Thiorhodovibrio winogradskyi: one gene and its partner. The protein of the gene in region 2 interacts with the protein of the main gene of each other region in a pairwise test. Links are inferred from orthologs where the notes say so. Each region holds a gene or a part of one and is shown on either strand. Other genes may lie near its edges. The genes, in order: Thiowin_RS13845 and Thiowin_RS07210.

Region 1 (3,317 bases), 1.5 Mb from region 2 along the record:
CGATCAGTGGGCCGGCGGGAGGTGGCGCCGGGAGTTGTCCGTTGGGCAGCAGTGTTCGCGCGAAATTGACCGCGTTGCGGCTGATGAAAATCATCAGGTTCCAAGGCTCGCGCATCCGGTCCTGAGCCTTGCTGGCATGGACCGATGGGCGAATCTTGACGGTTGGAAAGAGCAGCGCCGCGCCGTTGGCCAGTTGGATCAGATCGCACAGATGCGCTGCTTGCTCCGCCGGACGCGTGACCAGAATGGTCTGGCCCTTTAGATCGCAGGGAATCTCGCCGGGTTTCGGGGTTTGGGCAGAGGTTGTCATTCTTCGGACAGTGCGCTAAGAATCTCATCGGCGCCCTGGGCGAGTAGCGATTCCGCTACCCGGCGTCCCATGGCCTCGGCTTGCTCGGGGGCGGCGCGTTCCTCGGCGCGCAGAATGCGTTGACCATCGGGCGTGCCGACCAGACCGCGCAGGTACAGCTGCCCGTCCTGGTGAATGGCATGGCCGGCGATGGGAACCTGACAGCCGCCGTCAAGGCGCTCGTTCATTGCGCGCTCCGCCAGGACGCGCTCGGCAGTGTTTTGGTGATGCAGGGGGGCGATCAGGGCATTGACGCGCTCATCCTGGCTGCGGCACTCGATACCAATGGCTCCCTGGCCGATGGCGGGCAGACTTTCCTCCGGCGGCAAGACAGCACGAATGCGCGCGCCAAAGTCCAGGCGAATCAAACCCGCGGCCGCGAGAATAATGGCGTCATAAAGGCCCTCATCGAGCTTGGCCAGCCGGGTATTGACATTGCCTCGCAGCGGCTCGATGCGCAAATCCGGTCGCCGGGCCGTGAGCTGACATTGGCGCCTGAGACTGGACGTGCCCACGCAGGCACCCTGGGGCAAGTCGTCAATGCCCGCGAAGGTATGAGACACAAAGGCATCGTGGGGATTCTCGCGCTCTAGAATGGCTGCCAGGTGCAGCCCGTCGGGAAAACCGACTGGGACATCTTTCATTGAATGCACGGCGATGTCCGCATCGCCATCAAGCATGCCTTGCTCGAGCTCTTTCACGAACAGTCCCTTGCCGCCGACCTTGGCCAGGGGCGCATCAAGCAGCTTGTCGCCGCGGGTGGTCATGCCGATGATTTCAACCCTGAGTTCCGGGTAGAGCCGTCCGAGGGCGGCAGTGACATGTTCGGCCTGCCACATGGCAAGCGGGGATTTGCGGGTAGCGATTTTCAGAGTCTCGGTCATGACAGGAGGGATCCGATGCAAAAGGGCAAGAAAAAATAATGGGAGTGAACTACAGGGAGTGAAGTATAGCGACTCGCGCGGGGCGACCGCAGCGATAATCCTTATTTTCAGTTTGCGCGCAGAAAGCGGCGCACGTTCGGCAGGTGACGGCGGCTGACGGGTAGGCGCTGATCGGTTCCATCGAGTATGGCAAAAATGCCGCCATCCGGGCTTTTCTCAAGTCCGATCAGGCGTCGGGCGCACACTAGAATGCTGCGGTGAATGCGCAGAAAGCGCTCGGGAAACTCCTGCTCCAGGGTTTTCAGGGATTCATCCAGCAGCATTTTGCCGCGGCCATGATAGACGGTGACGTATTTCTGCTCGGCTTGCAGAAAAAGGATGTCCTCAATGGCCACTGTCTGCACTCCTCCCCGGTATTGGGCGCTCAGGTGGCGGCGCGGGGCTGACGGTGCCTCTTCCGCCGCTAGCTGCTGCTGTGCTTTGGTCGTGACCCGCAGTCGCTCGAGCGCCTCACGTAGCCGTTCACCACGCACTGGCTTGACCAAGTAATTGGCGACCTGATGCTCGAAGGCCTCGAGTGCATATTCTGGATAGGCCGTGATCAGAATCACCGCGGGCGGCGGACTGAGCCGAGCCAGATGCTCGGCAACGCTCAGTCCATCCATCCCGGGCATGCGAATGTCGAGCAGAACCAGGTCCGCGTTGGTTTCGATGCAGCGACGCAGCGCATCCGCGCCATTGTCCGCTTCCGCCGCTACCTGGTAGTGATCATCCAATTCCGCGATCAGGCGGCGCAGGCGCTCGCGTGCATGCGCTTCATCATCGACAAGGAGTATCTTCATGCCTGTCTCCATGGGTGGGGAAAGGCGAATCGCACTTGATATCTTTGGTCCCTGGCGCCGTGGCGCAGGCTGGCGGCGCCGGGGAACATGGCATCCAGTCGTTGACTGACATTGGCAATCGCCATGCGATGACCACGATGGCGGTTTCCAGCGGACTCTCCGGGCAGCGGCAGGCTGTTGTCGATGGTGACATGAATTTGCCCACGACGGTAGGTCGCGCCAATGCGAATGAAACCCGGATGCAAGGATGGATGAATCCCGTGGTAGACGGCGTTTTCAACCAGGGGTTGCAGAATCAGGGGCGGCAGTAGTGCCTCGCCAGGGACCTGATCGACATCCCAGTCGACTCGCATACGCGCTCCCAGGCGCAGCTGTTCGATGTTCAAATAACGTCGGGCAAGTTCGAATTCCTCGCCCAAGGTCGCGGACTCGGCATCCGTCGCAAGCGAGGCACGGAACAGGTCGGCCAAATCGAGCACTGTTTCCTCGGCGAGCTTGGGGTTGGTCCGCGTCAGGCTGGCGATGGTATTCATGCTATTGAACAAAAAATGCGGGCGAATCTTCGCCTGCAGGGTCTTGAAGCGCGCATTCGCGACCGCCTCCACTTGGGAACGCCATTGCTGATGTAAATAAAGGTAGCGCAAGAACAGGGCTCCGACGATAGCGCTGATGCAAAGCGTGCGTATCATGAGCCCGGCAAGTCCATCCTGGGGATAGAGCCCTTGAGCCATTTCTGGCGGAACCAGCAGCGCGGCGCCGGCAGTGATGGCGGCGCTCGAGCCGATGATCATGACCAGCGCGCCGAGTGCGCCAAGACGCGCATCGATGCGCCCCAAACTTGGCCGGGCGCCGCACAGCAAGGCCGCGGCAAGCAAGGCGATCAGCTGCACAAAGACTGACAAAGGCCCCATTCTGGTCCAGAATGTCGCAAGCGGCTGCGGGGACGTCAGGGTGATCAAGATCGCCAGCAGCTCGGCGTAGACCACCACTCCCAGCACCATGGGCAGGCTGCGGAAATCGGGCAGCAGATTGGCTCGCGCCGTCGGTTCGGAATCGCGCTTGGTTTCACTGGCGGACCTATGGCGCGCACCCCTGATGTCGTCCTTGCTCGGCCGGTTTGATGGGGATGTGCGTGTCCTGGTTTCCCCTGGCTTCTCGGATCTCATTTCGCATTGGTACCCATTCAGTAACCAAATCTCGCGCCTCTTGATGCGCGCGGATTTTCCGGTGGCCGCGCGCCGG
Region 2 (3,146 bases):
TAAAAAATGACCCGTTGCCGTTCGGATGCCAGGGCATCCAGATTCCGCAGGTAGTCGTGGGGCAATCCCGGGCCACCGTGAAGAATCAGCAGCGGGGTGCGCTCGCGCTCCGCGCCGCCGCCAATGCAACAGGTCCAAACATGATTCCCGTGCTCGACAGCGACCCGACGCTCCTCAAGCAGTCGCTCAGTGATCGCTCTAGCTGTCTGGCCAGTGGTTGCGTTTGTGGTCATTCTCTTGACTTCCTCATGACGGTGATTTTGCACCTGGCCTTCGCCTTAGATCATCAACCGAGCCACTGGCGACCGCACCAAAGGTAGTCAGGTCTGCCATCCCTGATGTTGAAGACCAGGATGACCTGTCCACGCAAGCGGTGATTCCAGGAGGGTGGCTCGGATTATGGTCAAAACCAATCTAGCTGGTGGCGACATTGCGCACGCCCCCCCCCGCACGGTCAGTCCACGGCCGAGTGGTGCGATATTTCAGTTGGTTAGCCAATTTTGGCAGGCGAGCGTCTGCTCTTTCCAGGGTAAACGCCTGATGCGTGTATCATGGCCAGCACCGAATCCGGCAGCAGGTAACGCGGACTTCTTCCCTGCGACAGGGCGGCGCGGATGGCGCTGGCGGAAATGGCCATCTGGGTCACCTCTTGAAACCAAATAGCGCCGGCCGGAGCTTGGCGCAGGCACTCCGGATCACTGCCGCGATGCCTTGCAAGCAGGTCGCGCAAGCGCGGATCGGTGGATGTGCGCGCTTGCGGACGCCGCATCACAATCAAATGCGCGAGTTGCAAAATTTCCTCCGGCCGATACCAATCGGCAAAGCTCTCGAAGGCATCACCGCCAACCAGCAGGCACAGGGACAAATCCGACCCAAGCTCGCCGCGCAAGGAGATGAGTGTATCCAAGGTCCGCGATAGCCCCGCGCGGTCGAGTTCTCGCCGGTCGGCAATCAACCCCGGCTGGCCAGCGATGGCGGCCTCGAGCATGCGCAGCCGCTGCTCGCCGGAGGCCACCGGCTGGGGACGATGCACGGCCTGATTCAGTGGAATCAGCCGTAACTGCTCAAGCCCCAGACGCTGATAGACCTCGAACGCCGGTCGCAGATGACCGAAGTGAATCGGATCGAAGGTCCCGCCAAATACGCCGATCATGCCGGTGCCCGCGCGCAGTCTCACCCCCGTACCTGGCCATCCCCAAGCACGATGAATTTCTGGCTGGTCAAACCTTCGAGCCCGACCGGACCGCGGGCGTGGAATTTGTCGGTACTAATGCCAATCTCCGCACCCAATCCGTACTCAAAGCCATCGGCGAAACGCGTGGAAGCATTGACCATCACCGAACTGGAATCCACCTCGCGCAGAAAACGCCGGGCGCGACTGTAGTCCTCGGTCACAATGCTGTCGGTATGGCGCGAACTGTGGCGCTCGATGTGGTCGATGGCCGCGTCCAGGCCGGAGACCACGCGGATGGACAGGATGGGCGCCAGGTATTCGGTATCCCAGTCGTCCTCCGTGGCGGGTGTTGCCTTTGGTACCAGCCGGCAGGTCTCGGCACAACCCCGCAACTCGACGCCCTTTTCCGTCAGTGCCGTGGCGAGTCGCGGCAAGACGTTTGCGGCGACCCCTTCAGCGACCAGCAGAGTCTCCAGGGTGTTGCAGGTCCCAAAGCGCTGGGTCTTGGCATTCATGGCAATGGCAAAGGCCTTGTCCAGATCGGCCTGGTCGTCGATGTAGACATGGCAGATGCCATCGAGATGCTTGATCACCGGCATGCGCGCCTCGCGGCTGATACGCTCGATCAGCCCCTTGCCGCCACGTGGGATGATGACATCGACGTATTCGGGGCAACTCAGCATGGCGCCCACGGCGGCACGGTCGGTGGTGGCGATCACCTGCACCGCCTCCAGCGGCAAGCCGGCCTGCTCCAGCCCCAAGCGAATACACTCGGCAATGGCCTGGTTGGAGTGAAAAGCCTCGGAGCCGCCGCGCAGCAGACTGGCATTGCCGGACTTAAGACACAAGGCGGCGGCATCGGCGGTCACATTGGGGCGCGATTCATAAATGATTCCGACCACGCCGAGCGGCACCCGCATGCGCCCGACCTGAATGCCAGAGGGTCGATAATTGAGATCGGTGATGGCGCCAATTGGATCGGGCAGCGCGGCGATTTGGGTCAAGCCCTCGATCATGGCATCGATGCGCGCCGGGGTGAGTTCCAGGCGATCAAGCAGCGCGGCGTCCAGACCCTTGGCCTCGCCGGCCTCGAGATCGGCACGGTTGGCCGCCGCGAGTTGGACGCGCGCCTGATCGAGCGCGCCAGCCATGGCGAGCAGCGCCTGGTTCTTTTGCGCCGCGCTCGCGCGCGCCAGCGCCCGCGCGGCGGTGCGCGCGGCGGCCCCGGTTTGATCCATGTAGTCTTGAATGTCGGTGATGGTTGATTGCTGCATTGGCTTCAGACTGGCTCCCGTCAATTGATAGAGGATTCACGACCCGAGGGCTGTTGATTCCCTGCTTGCGTAATCACTGATCTCGTCGTCCCCTGATCTCGTCATTCGGGCTCGCGTGATTCAGGGCTGGCGTTTCACACCCCGCGCCAACCCGTCGGCGATGCGCGCGAGCATGGTCCAGGGATCGCCCTCGCCGCGACCTTTGATGGCGAGATCCACCGCCGCGCATTCCAGCAACAAACGCCACAGATAGGGCAGCGAATAGCGCTCCAGCGCCTGTATCACCCCCGCGCGGCGGGACTCCCATACCTGATGGGTTTGAAAGACGGCGTTTAGGTCAGCCCGCGCGCGGCGCGCAAAAGCAACCGCGGCCAGCATGCGCACTTCGCGCGCCAATACCCAGAGCACCAAGGGCTCGGCCGTGCCCTCCCCCGCCAAGCCATGGATGATGCGCTGCGTGCGCGCGCGATCCCCGGCCAGGGCGGCACCACTTAGGTCGAAGAGATCATAGCGCGCACTGTCGGCCACGGCGGCGCGCAGGGCCTCGGGATCAATGGGACCGGGCTCCAGCAACAACGCCAGCTTGCTGACTTCCTGATCAGCGGCGAGCAGATTGCCCTCCACCCGTTCGGCCAACAGCGCGGCGACCTCGGGCGTTGGCGTGAAGCCCTTGGCGCGCAAGCGCTGATCCAGCCATT

What was found.
Region 1: the proteins of Thiowin_RS07210 (region 2) and Thiowin_RS13845 interact in binary tests that used the Escherichia coli proteins (3 or more experiments, as listed by UniProt). The link is inferred for Thiorhodovibrio winogradskyi from one-to-one orthologs.

Annotation. Positions count from the first base shown.
Region 1 is NZ_CP121472.1:3,055,191-3,058,507, reverse strand. The notes cover bases 209-3,207. They hold Thiowin_RS13845 (LytR/AlgR family response regulator transcription factor), read right to left. Parts: upstream 2,076-3,207; coding sequence 1,341-2,075; downstream 209-1,340. Other genes in these bases: Thiowin_RS13840 (sensor histidine kinase), read right to left, coding at 2,072-3,207; hemC (hydroxymethylbilane synthase), read right to left, coding at 307-1,233; Thiowin_RS13855 (uroporphyrinogen-III synthase), read right to left, coding at 209-310. Also shown: more of Thiowin_RS13855, read right to left, coding at 1-208; more of Thiowin_RS13840, read right to left, coding at 3,208-3,241. UniProt on the Escherichia coli protein: Member of the two-component regulatory system BtsS/BtsR, which is part of a nutrient-sensing regulatory network composed of BtsS/BtsR, the low-affinity pyruvate signaling system YpdA/YpdB and their respective target proteins, BtsT and YhjX.
Region 2 is NZ_CP121472.1:1,594,677-1,597,822, reverse strand. The notes cover bases 312-3,139. They hold Thiowin_RS07210 (glutamate-5-semialdehyde dehydrogenase), read right to left. Parts: upstream 2,449-3,139; coding sequence 1,174-2,448; downstream 312-1,173. Other genes in these bases: holA (DNA polymerase III subunit delta), read right to left, coding at 2,569-3,139; nadD (nicotinate-nucleotide adenylyltransferase), read right to left, coding at 491-1,153. Outside these bases: Thiowin_RS07220 (proline iminopeptidase-family hydrolase), read right to left, coding at 1-233; more of holA, read right to left, coding at 3,140-3,146. UniProt on the Escherichia coli protein: Catalyzes the NADPH-dependent reduction of L-glutamate 5-phosphate into L-glutamate 5-semialdehyde and phosphate. The product spontaneously undergoes cyclization to form 1-pyrroline-5-carboxylate.